Regions from separate parts of the Marinobacter sp. MIT930201 genome, predicted to be linked through region 2. Evidence: riboswitches for the same ligand, from Rfam matches in the RefSeq annotation. Region 2 holds a riboswitch; the other holds the start of a gene.

Region 1 (6,004 bases), 1.9 Mb from region 2:
GCCGCGCTATCTGTGGATTCACCATTACGGTAATAGCGGATCAGCGACCGGGGCGGCAGATCCGGCACGTCAAGCTCTTCGCCCGCCTGAACAAGCAACCAACGCAATAAGGCATCCAGGTGTTGCGGGGTGCGTCCCTGGTATAGGGCCCGGCCTTCAAGCCAGGGTTCCTGTTCGGGGAAACGGGCCTTAAGCTCTGCCAGATGGGCTTTCAAGTCCGTGCCGGGGTCCGGCGCTTTCATCAGGTTGTTCAGGGTCGTGGCATCCAGCCCTTCCAGGGGCTTGCGCCCCTGTAACCGTGACAGCACAGTCAGCGCCCTGTCGCCATTCACCCCCAGAATCGGAAACTCGCGAACGGCGGCCTGCTCGCCCACAGCACGCTCAATCCGGCCCACCTGCTCTCCGAAAACCGCCGCCATCAACAAGGCATCGGCCTGGCTCACCAGATCGTCGAGAGCGCTGTTGTCCAGGTTTGCCAATTGCTCCGGTGTTCGCAGAATAATGCGGTGATCTGGCTGGGCTGCTAGAAAGCGTTCCGCACCAGCAGCCATCTCCGCAGCGGAACGCTCAGACACTACCCCAAATACCGTGGCGCCGGACACTGGTTGGGACAGCATCAACAGAAGCCCGGAAAGGCAGCCGAACAACGGGCGTCTCAGAGTCCTATACAGGCGCTCAATCATGCCCTTACCTCTCCATGGTTGATCATAGGTCGTAGCGAATCGTCAGCATTGCGGTGCGGCCAGCGGCTATGTAAGCACTTCCATCAAAGCGCTGCGCCGTGGCGTATTCTCTGTCCAGCACGTTGTCGACCGTCAGATTGGTGGTCCAATGGCTGTCGATTTCCCACTTTGCCCGCAGGTCCCAAGTGACAAAGCCGGCAATGCGCTCTTCATTCTCTGCGTCGTCGTAGCGATACCCCTGGCCCTTAACGGTGGTTCCCAACGACACTCGGCCGAAGTCCCGATCCAGATCCACCCGGAACTGTTTCGCGCTACGGCGACGAATTCGATTGTCGGTCTCACGGTCGCGGGGGTCGGTTACCGAGGCCCCAGCCTGCACGGTCCATTCGTCCAATTCCAGGCCAGCACTCAGCTCAACCCCCCTGATGCGTGCTTCGTTAACATTGAATGGTGCGAACCGACCGTCCCTAAAGACAAATACAATCAGATCATCAGCGTCTGTCTGATAGATCGCGGCATCCCAGAACCAACGGGCGTAATTTCCGCCAATACCAAGCTCCACGCTACCTGCGGTTTCCGGTTGAAGATCCGCATTGCCGAAGTTCGGGAAGTAGAGGTCATTGAACGTGGGCGCCCGGAAAGATGTGCTGTAGCTCACCCTTACTCTATGGTTGCGATCCATATCGACACCCATGGCGATCGCACCGGTTTCCTCACGACCAAAAGCCTCGTTATCGTCGGCGCGCAAACTCAACTGAAAGTCCGTCGGACCAAAATTCAAAAGGGCCTGACCAAAAACAGCGGCGTTGGTGCGGCTGGTTTCGTCAAAGTCGGTGGTGCTGTCTACCTCATCCATCAAGAGTTCACCGCCCAAGATGTACTCATGGCGGCCGATGCTGATCTGGTTCTCCCAACGGGCACTGCGGGTTTTGGTGTCGAAGGTGCTGTCACCAAATTCGTCCCGTGTATCCTGCTCATCAATGGATTCGGCTAACAGGATACGGCTCCGCCAATAGTCGCTGATCGGCGCGTCCAGACGAACACCAACGGTTTGGATAGCAAAATCTGTATCACCGCCCTCGAACTCGGTATTGCCCTGGGCACGCATGAGGACAACGCCGGCTTCCCCACCGGAGTCGAACTGGTGAGCAACGGACGCCAGGGCTGAGGTGTTACGAAAGCCCTTGTCTTCGCCCCCTTCAACAATGGCCGTGCCGTCAGTTTCCAGATGGCTTGCGCTCAGGCTGTATGTCATCCGGCCTTCAGTACCGGCCGTCCCGGCCACATACTCCTGGGTATTGAAGTTGCCACCGCCGGCCTGAACCCATCCCTCGCGGCCCTTTTCGGCGCTGTGGGTAAAGGCCTGGATAACGCCGCCCACGGCATCGGCTCCGTACAGGTTACTGCGGGAACCCCGAACAATTTCTACCCTTTCCACCATTTGCGGCGGGAAATACTGCCAGGCAGCACTACCACTGGTGGCCGAGCGCAAACGAATGCCGTCCACCAGGAAAACCGTGGATTCGCTGCCGGTACCCCGGGTGTAGACACTGGTGTTCTTACCGAACGAGCCGTTGCTGGTGATATCAATGCCGGGTTGGCCCATCAGCAGCTCGTCGAACGTTTGAGGTTGCAAGCGTTCAATCGCCTCTTCATCGATCACCGTGACCGATGAGTCACTTTCGCCCCGGGTCTTCGGACCAAGCGTGGCCGTCACGACAATGGGGTCAAGTGCCGAGACCATTACCTCTTCGTCGGCTAGCGCACTGGAAACTGGGAGGAACACAAGGGGGAGGCCGGAAAACAGGACCGGCAAAGACTTCGGACAACTCATAATCAACACTCGCTGGCAAACCACGCGCACCCGCGTGATGGTTATTGTGTTGCGGAGTTTGAGTATGAGATTGGGGAGGCAGGATACGAGTCAAAGTACGGGTGTGAGACCGACGCAACTCTCCCACCGCCGTCGCCCTCCGCAACTTCCGGTGTGCATTCAGGCCGGTCTCCGGGCTTGCGAGTGGATCAGCCTGTTGGACTGGTCCGGGGCAATCACCTTCCCATGCATGATGCACAGTGGCTTTTTCGATTGCCTTTAGCTCGCTTACCGTTGCGGGGGCAGCGTCGGACTTTAACCGACTTCCCGTTTTACGCTTTCCGGCGGGGATACCGCAAAAAAGCGTTACCTGAACACGGTGTTCATCGAATCGGGCGCCAAACTAGCAGCCCTTATGTGCTAAATCAATACAGACGGCTTAAATACAGTGCCTGCTCTAACCGCGTCCATTCCGGTTCTGAGCCGGGCAATCCAAACCGCAGTGCAGCAGGATTCTCGAACCCCCGCACGAGGATTCCCCGCCGTGCGAGTTCGCCTGCAATGTCCGCCGCCCGGCCATGCCGAACGTATCTAAAAAGCGCCGTTCCAGTAGCGCCTTCAAAGCCGTGCCGCGACAAGCAGTCCGCCAACCGCTGGCTTTCACTGTGCAGCCGCTCCATCGTCGCCGCCTGCCACTGGGTGTCCGCCAGCGCCTGGCCCATGATAAATCGCGCAGGGCCACTGATTGACCAGGGCCCGATCACTGCGCTCAATCGGCGAACAATATCCGGGTCTCCCACCGCAGCTCCGGCCCGCAGGCCCGCCAGGCCGAAAAACTTACCCAGGGATCTCATGACGATAAGACCGGGTCTGTCGGTCGCATACCCGACACTGAGTTCCGGAGTGGCATCGACGAACGCCTCGTCTACAATCAGCCACCCACCACGACGTTGAAGCCGCTGATGCCAGTTCAGCAACCGGTCCGGATCAACAACCTGGCCAGTGGGATTATTTGGATTGATCCACACCAGCACGTCCAGCTCGTCCAGCCAGCTTTCATTATCATCCTCTAGCTGATCATTGCCAATCTCGATCACCCGATGACCGGCAGCAGCCCAGTTATGACCATGCTCCTGGTACCCCGGAGAGGGCACACCTACCCGGCACGGCTTTCGTAAACGGGGCAAGTGCATGATTGCCGCCTGGCTACCAGCCAGGGCCATACATGCGGCGCCATCCGGTGCACCTACCCATTGCCTGATGAGTTGCTCCAGGCCATCGTCAGGGTCCGGCAGGCGGCGCCAGACCTCTTCCGGGATCGCCGGAACCGGCCACCCACTCGGATTGATACCGGTGGACAGGTCCAGCCATTGATCCAGAGGGATGCCCCACGTCTTCGCGGCGGCCCGTAGCCGGCCACCATGTTCCAGCGGCGACAAATTCACGCTTCAATACCCTGGTCTCGGGCCAGCATTATTTTCCCGGCACCCAAAGCACATCGTCCTTACCCTGGTTGTTGGCGTGTCTGGCAAGGACGAACAGCAAATCAGACAGCCGATTCATGTATTCCAGAACCAACGGGCTGATGTCCTGCTCTTCCTGTAGCTGAGCAATGATGCGCTCAGCACGCCGCGTTACCGTGCGGGCATGGTGGAGATGCGTAGCCGCAGCATTGCCTGCGGGCAGGATAAAGGAGCGAAGCGACGGAATATCCGCGTTGAACCGGTCGATCTCCTGCTCAAGCTCAACGGTCTTGCCCTCGGCGAGCCTCAGTGGCGGGTACTTCGGGTTCTCCACGATCGGGGTACACAGATCCGCCCCGACATCAAACAGGTCGTTCTGGATGCGTGCCAGTATCACGTCCAGTTCGTCGTCCACATGCAGCCGCGCGAGACCAATCACTGCGTTGGCCTCATCCACCGTACCGTAGGCTTCCACACGCAGGTCATGCTTGGCGACGCGGCTGCCGTCGCCAAGACCGGTATCGCCCTTGTCTCCGGTTTTCGTATAGATCTTGGTGAGCCTGACCATTCATGTCTCCCGTGAACCGGTTCTGTCAGTATTCAAAGCCGGTCAGATTACAGGTTTTTCGCGATAGGTTCCCCATATCCCTTTCAGGGTTTCAACAATATCGCCCATCGAGGCGCCCTCTTTCACCAGTTCGATGGTGATGGGCATGAGATTGGCCGATTCGTCCTCGGCCTGCTCTTTCAGTTGCTTGAGCATGCCTTGAACTTTCTCCTCGTCGCGATTGTCCTTGACCCTATTCAGGCGTTCAATCTGCCGGCGTTCGGTTTCCGGATCGTGGGGATGGGTTTCGATTTCAACATCCTCTTCGTCCTGCACGAACATGTTGACGCCGATAACCGGACGCTCACCGCTGGCCTTGCGCAGCGCGAAATCGTAGGCGGAATCGGAGATGCCCCTCTGGAAGTAGCCGTCGTCGATGCACTGCAGCGTGCCACCGAGCTCTTCCACTTCGTCGAGAATCTTCCAGACTTCCTTCTCGATCTCATCGGTAAGATTCTCGACATAGTAGGAACCGCCCAATGGGTCCACCACCTGGGTGATGTTGGTCTCGTAGGCGATGATCTGCTGGGTTCGCAGGGCAATACGCATCGCCTCTTCCGTTGGAATGGCGAACGCTTCATCCATGCCGTTGGTGTGCAGGGATTGGGCGCCACCCAGTACCGCAGACAGTGCCTGAAGCGCGGTACGGATCGGGTTGATGGTGTATTGCGGCTTGGTCAGGGTGGCCGCGGCAGTCTGGGCGTGAAAACGAAGCCGGCTGGCCTCGGGTTTGGTGGCGTTGAATTTTTCGCGCATGATCTTGGCATAGACCCGCCGGGCTGCGCGGAACTTGGCAATTTCCTCGAAGAAGTCGGCCTGGCTGACGAAGAAAAAGGACAGGCGCGGCCCGAACTCATTCACATCCACACCCGCATCGATGGCGGTCCTGACATACTCCATGGTGGTTGCCATGGTGTACGCCACTTCCTGGACCGCTGTCGAACCGGCTTCAGAAATGTGATACCCGGAGATATTGATAGGGTTGTACCGCCTCATGTTTTCGGAGCCGTACTGGATGCAGTCCCGCACCAGGCGAACCGACGGCCGAACCGGAAATATCCACTCTTTCTGGGCAATGTATTCCTTGAGAATGTCGTTCTGGATGGTGCCCGACAGGTCATTGAGATCGTATCCCCGTTTCTGCGCCAGGGCGATGTACATGGCGTAGAGAATCCAGGCTGACGGATTGATGGTCATGGATACCGAGATCTTGGTCAGATCAATATCGTCGAACAACTCCTCCATGTCGGCAAGGGTGTCGATGGCAACGCCTTCGCGGCCTACCTCACCCTGGCTCATGGCATGGCTGGAGTCGTAACCCATCAGCGTCGGCATATCGAAGTCGATGGACAGACCGGTCTGGCCCTGGGCGATCAGGTACTTGAAGCGACCATTGGTTTCCCTCGCTGTACCAAAGCCGGCAATCTGGCGCATGGTC
Region 2 (6,004 bases):
CCTGGTACAAACAGGTCATTCTTCTATTCCTGATTGCCAACCCCCTGATTGTCTGGACCCTTGGCCCGGCCGTGGCCGGTTGGGCGTTGGTGGGGGAGTTTATTTTTACTCTGGCCATGGCGCTGAAGTGTTATCCACTGTTACCGGGCGGGTTGCTGGCGATTGAAGCCCTGTTAGTGGGTATGACGTCAGCGGATGCGGTGTACCACGAGGTGTTGGTGAACTTCCCGGTCATCCTGCTGCTGATGTTCATGGTGGCTGGCATCTACTTTATGAAAGAGCTGCTGCTGGTGACGTTTACCCAGATCCTGGTGGGTGTGCGGTCAAAGTCCGCGTTGTCACTGCTGTTCTGTGCTGCTGCGGCCGTTCTATCCGCGTTCCTGGACGCGCTTACCGTCACCGCAGTCATCATCAGTGTCGCTGTCGGTTTTTACTCGGTGTACCACAAGGTAGCTTCCGGCAAGGGTTATCATCACTCCGATCATAATGCCAACAGCGATGAACACGTGATTGAGTTGCACCGGGAAGACCTGGACAAGTTCCGGGCCTTTCTGCGTAGCCTGCTGATGCACGGCGCCATTGGTACGGCCTTGGGGGGAGTCTCCACTATGGTGGGCGAACCCCAGAACCTGCTGATCGCCAAGGTAGTAGGGTGGGACTTTGTCAGTTTCTTCCTGCGCATGGCGCCGGTGAGCCTGCCGGTGCTGGTGGCCGGCCTGACCACCTGCTGGCTGCTGGAAAAGCTGCGCTGGTTTGGGTATGGCGCCCGGTTGCCCAAGCCTGTCCGCCAGGTACTGGAAGAGTTTGCTGACAACGAGCGCACCAAGCGCACGAAAGCCGATCAGGCTGCCCTGTGGGTACAGGCAATGGCGGCCCTGGTGCTGGTTGTTGGGCTGGCGTTTCACCTGGCAGAGGTGGGGTTGATTGGCCTTCTGGTGATTATCCTGATCACCTCGTTCACTGGCGTTACTGACGAGCACCAGATCGGTAAGGCCTTCCAGGAATCGCTGCCATTTACCTCGCTGTTGGTGGTGTTTTTCGCTATCGTCGCGGTGATTCACGAGCAACACCTGTTCAAGCCGATCATCGATTTTGTGCTCAGCCTGCCTCAGGACCAGCAGCCGGGCATGTTCTTTATTGCCAACGGGTTGTTGTCGATGATCAGCGACAATGTGTTCGTAGCCACCGTTTACATCAGTGAAATCAAACAGGCGCTGGACGCCGGCAGTATCGACTACGAGCATTTCCAGGAGTTGGCCATCGCCATTAACACCGGCACCAACCTGCCCAGTGTGGCTACCCCCAATGGCCAGGCAGCGTTTCTGTTCCTGCTGACGTCTGCAATCGCTCCGCTGGTGCGATTGTCCTACGGGCGGATGGTTGTGATGGCGTTTCCCTATACCATCGTGATGGGCGCGGTAGGTCTGTTTTGCGTCATCAATCTGGTTTGACCAAGCTGACATCGCCATACCAGGCGGTGGCAGATGCTCCGGTGTTGTCGGAATCCGACATGATGGCGACGCCCACCAGCTTCGGCGGCTCTCGGCCAAAGGCCTTGCGGTAGTCCGCAACGATATCCCGCTCCACCGTGACCCATTCGCCTGTGTTCGTCGTCCCGGAGTTCACCGCTACCATCATCGTGGTATCGGTGAACGGGTTGGCAATGATTTCGCCAACCGGCAGCCGGTTGGCCCAGATGTAGTTCAGCGCATTGCCCGGCAGTTCCTCCCCGAACACCACTTCCACGGTCTTGCGTTTGGCGCGCTCGAAAAAGCCGGCTTCGTCCGGCTCGAACTCAAAGGCCACGTAGATTCGCGCAGGGTAGTCATCGCCCTCCTTTTTACGGGCGTTTCCCTGCTGATAAACGTTCGACACTTTCCACCGCCAGCGCAGGATCAGTGAATCCCCGGGTTCGACGGACACCCTGGCTATCAGCCCGGAGGCGCTGTTGTCCGTGGTGGCCTTGACCACCTGCTCGCCGTTGTCGTCCGTCAACTGATAGCGACTGTGGCGGTCTATCTTCGGAAACTCCATCGGTTCCCAGCCATCTTCCAGGGACGTTATGGTCGAAAACGCGGTGATCAGCGAGTTTTCCGTGCTGTCAGCCTGGGCCGAAGCGGCCATCAACGAAAGGGCGAGGGCGGCCGTCAGGTATCTCGGTAGCGGTGTCATGGGATGCTCCTATGGGTTCGTTTACTGACCGGTAACCGTCGAAAAAGTGCCTTGTTGCGATTTACCTTAGTCTATATAGTGTTTATATCCTTGGCTTAGTACCAGATATAGTGATCAAAGGCTGATCAATCACAGATCGCCCTCATCACGATGATCGTGGTACCGGGAATCCGGTGAGACTCCGGAACTGACGCGCAGCGGTATTGGGGAACGAGCGTGGCATAAAGACACTGGCGAATGCCGGGAAGTCGCCACGCAAGGCCGAGCCAACAGGTTCACGCCCCTGAGTCCGAAGACCTGCCAGGGAATACAACTGCACCTTCGCGTATCAAGGTGAGCAGATCGGTTTTGCGTTGTCTCTGTTCAGAGCAATGCTCGCCCCTGCGTACGCGAAGGTCTTGGCATAAACGCGTACTCAGGAGAACCGACATGTCCACTGCTACCCTGGCCGAGCCCGGCCAATCTGCCTCAACCAGCACTGCCTCCCTACAGGTTATTAAACGTAATGGCGCCCTGGTTGGATTCGACGCCAGCAAAATCAGTGTTGCTGTGACCAAAGCGTTTCTTGCCGTCGAAGGCGATGAAGCAGCAGGCTCGGCTCGCATTCACGATTCCGTGGAGCAGGTTACCCATCAGGTCATGCAGGCCATCAGCCGACGCTTGAAAGCTGGCGGCAAGGTGCACATTGAAGATATCCAGGACCAGGTGGAACTGGCGCTGATGCGGGCGGAGGAGCAGAAAGTGGCCCGCGCCTATGTACTCTACCGGGAGGCTCATGCCCAGGAGCGGGCCAGCCTGGCGCCGGTGGAGGCCCATCCCACGCTCACGGTGAAAAAAGCCAACGGTGAGGCCGCGCCGCTGGATCTGGGGCTGATGAAAGTCCAGGTGGAGCGTGCCAGCCAGGGATTGGAGGGCATCGATGGCGAATCCCTGGTGGAAGGGGCGCTGCGGAACCTGTACGACGGTATCGCTGAGGAGGAGGTGCTGTCTGCGCTGATCATGACCGCCCGCGGCCGCATCGAGCAGGAACCGGACTACAGTGCCGTAACCGCTCGTCTGCTGCTGGAACAACTCAGGCTGGAAACCGCAGCCGCCTTGAGCCTGCCCCTAAGTTTGCCGCTGGCGGAAATATACCCGCAGGCCCTGAGCACCTTCATTGAGCAGGGTATCCACTACGAGCTGCTGGACGACGCCATGGCGGCGTTCGACCTGGAACGCCTGGGTGCTGCCCTCAAGCCGGAGCGGGACCACCAGTTTGGGTTCCTCGGCCTGCAGACTCTCTACGACCGCTATTTCCTCAACTGGAAAGGTGACCGGCTGGAGTTGCCCCAGGTCTTCTTCATGCGCGTGTCCATGGGTCTGGCGTTGCAGGAAGACGACCCCAATGCCCGGGCCATTGAGTTCTACGACCTGTTGTCATCCTTCGACTACATGGCCTCCACGCCAACCCTGTTCAACAGTGGTACCCGACATTCCCAGCTTTCATCCTGCTACCTCACCACCGTTCAGGATGATCTGGAGGGTATCTATGGTGCCATCCGTGACAACGCCATGCTGTCCAAGTGGGCCGGCGGCCTGGGTAACGACTGGACGCCAGTCAGGGCTTTGGGCTCCCACATCAAGGGTACCAACGGCAGCAGCCAGGGTGTGGTGCCATTCCTGAAAGTGGTGAACGACACGGCGGTGGCGGTGAATCAGGGCGGCAAGCGCAAGGGCGCCGTGTGCGCTTACCTGGAAAGCTGGCACCTGGATATTGAGGAGTTCCTGGAGCTACGCAAGAACACCGGCGATGAGCGTCGTCGTACCCACGACATGAACACCGCCAACTGGGTACCGGACCTGCTGATCGAGCGCATGCGCAGTGATCAGGACTGGACCCTGTTCTCGCCAAACGACACTCCGGACTTGCATGACCTCTATGGCAACGCATTCCGGGCGCGGTACCAGGAATACGAAGCTATGGCGGCCAGGGGCGAGATCACTCTGTTCAATACGGTGTCCGCCAAACAGCTCTGGCGCAAGATGCTGACCGTGCTGTTCGAGACCGGTCATCCGTGGATCACCTTCAAGGACCCCTGCAACCTGCGCTCACCGCAGCAGCATCGGGGCGTGGTGCACAGCTCCAACCTGTGTACCGAGATCACCCTGAACACCAGTGCGGATGAGATCGCCGTGTGCAACCTGGGGTCCATCAACCTGGCGGCCCATGTCCACAACGGTGAGCTGGATGTCCAGCGCCTAGAACGCACGGTCAATACTGCGGTCCGCATGCTCGATAACGTGGTCGACATCAATTACTACGCAGTGCCCCAGGCGAAGAGTTCCAATTTCAAGCATCGGCCCGTTGGTCTCGGCCTGATGGGCTTTCAGGATGCGTTGTATCGACTCAATCTGCCCTACACCAGCGCGGAAGCGGTGGAGTTTGCCGATGTGGCGATGGAGCAGATCAGTTATTTCGCGATCCGGGCCTCGGCTGCGCTGGCCGGTGAACGCGGTGCCTACGAGACCTATGAAGGCTCATTGTGGCATCAGGGTATTCTGCCCATTGACTCCATCAACCTGTTGAAAGAGGCCCGTCAGGACGGTGACCTGAGCCTGAATACCAGCAGCCGCCTGGACTGGACGGCGGTGCGGGAACTCATCGCCCGCAATGGCATGCGTAACAGCAATGTGATGGCCATTGCGCCAACGGCGACCATCTCCAACATCGTCGGTGTCTCCCAATCCATCGAACCGGCGTACCAGAACCTGTTCGTGAAATCGAATCTCTCCGGCGAGTTCACGGTGGTTAATCCATCTCTGGTTCGTGATCTGAAAGCTGAGGGTCTGTGGGACAACGTGATGGTGAACGATCTCAAGTACTTCGATGGCAGCGTGCAGCAGATTGATCGTATTCCCGCGGAACTGAAGGCCCGCTACGCCACCGCCTTTGAGATCGATGCCCGCTGGCTGGTGGAGGCGGCGGCCAGGCGCCAGAAATGGCTGGACCAGGCCCAGAGCCTGAACCTTTACATGGCGGAACCCAGCGGCAAAAAGCTGGATGAGTTGTACCAGTTGGCCTGGGAACGGGGACTGAAAACCACCTATTACCTGCGCTCGCTCGGGGCCACGGGTGCCGAGAAAACCGCGCCGGTAGCAGCACCGCAACCACAGGTATGCAGCATTGATGAGCCGGACTGCGAAGCCTGCCAGTAAACCCGACCGCCACCAAGATTCTAGAGGTTAAAAGATGCTCAACTGGGACGACGAACCAAACACCCAAACCCGCCCGGCTACCCAGGAGGGTCCGGCCCCGGTCAATGTCGATGACAAGCGCGTTATCAACGGCGAAACCGACATCAATCAGCTGGCACCCTTCAAGTACCCCTGGGCCTGGGAATACTTCATGAATGCCAACAAGAACCACTGGACGCCGCTGGACGTGAACATGGCTCAGGACGTTCACGACTACCACCACCGCCTGTCCGCGCCGGAAAAGCACGTGTATGAGAACGTGCTGGCCTACCTCACCACCTCCGACATCCTGGCGATGCGCAACATCGGCCTGGCGGTGATGGAGAAGATGAGCGCCCCGGAATTGCAGATTTACCAAGCGCGGCAGGTGTACGAGGAAGCCATGCACACCTGGGCCTACCAGCACTGCATTGAAACCCTCAACCTGGACCAGAGCGAGATCTACAATCGCTATCGGGTGGTCCCCGCGATCAACGGCAAGATCCAGATGGCCAACCGCCGGCTGGATGCCGCCATGCGCTCTGATATGAACCTGCGCAACAAGGACGACCTGCAGGAGTTCATTATGTCCTACCTGTTCTTCGCAGCGGTCTTTGAG

Evidence for each region. Region 2 has a riboswitch for cobalamin ahead of SIC19_RS10590 (ribonucleoside-diphosphate reductase subunit alpha). Riboswitches for the same ligand answer to the same signal wherever they lie in the genome.
Region 1: another riboswitch for cobalamin. It lies ahead of SIC19_RS01955 (TonB-dependent receptor plug domain-containing protein); the one in region 2 lies ahead of SIC19_RS10590 (ribonucleoside-diphosphate reductase subunit alpha).

What each region holds. Positions count from the first base shown of each region.
Region 1 covers NZ_CP138916.1:411,617-417,620, forward strand. The annotation lists gene SIC19_RS01950 (cobaltochelatase subunit CobN) at 1-683, opposite strand, end outside; gene SIC19_RS01955 (TonB-dependent receptor plug domain-containing protein) at 706-2,427, opposite strand; cobalamin riboswitch at 2,662-2,869, opposite strand; gene cobD (threonine-phosphate decarboxylase CobD) at 2,922-3,941, opposite strand; gene SIC19_RS01965 (cob(I)yrinic acid a,c-diamide adenosyltransferase) at 3,970-4,527, opposite strand; gene SIC19_RS01970 (methylmalonyl-CoA mutase family protein) at 4,570-6,004, opposite strand, start outside.
Region 2 covers NZ_CP138916.1:2,309,735-2,315,738, forward strand. The annotation lists gene nhaB (sodium/proton antiporter NhaB) at 1-1,451, shown strand, start outside; gene SIC19_RS10585 (DUF3047 domain-containing protein) at 1,438-2,172, opposite strand; cobalamin riboswitch at 2,298-2,492, shown strand; gene SIC19_RS10590 (ribonucleoside-diphosphate reductase subunit alpha) at 2,602-5,367, shown strand; gene SIC19_RS10595 (ribonucleotide-diphosphate reductase subunit beta) at 5,402-6,004, shown strand, end outside.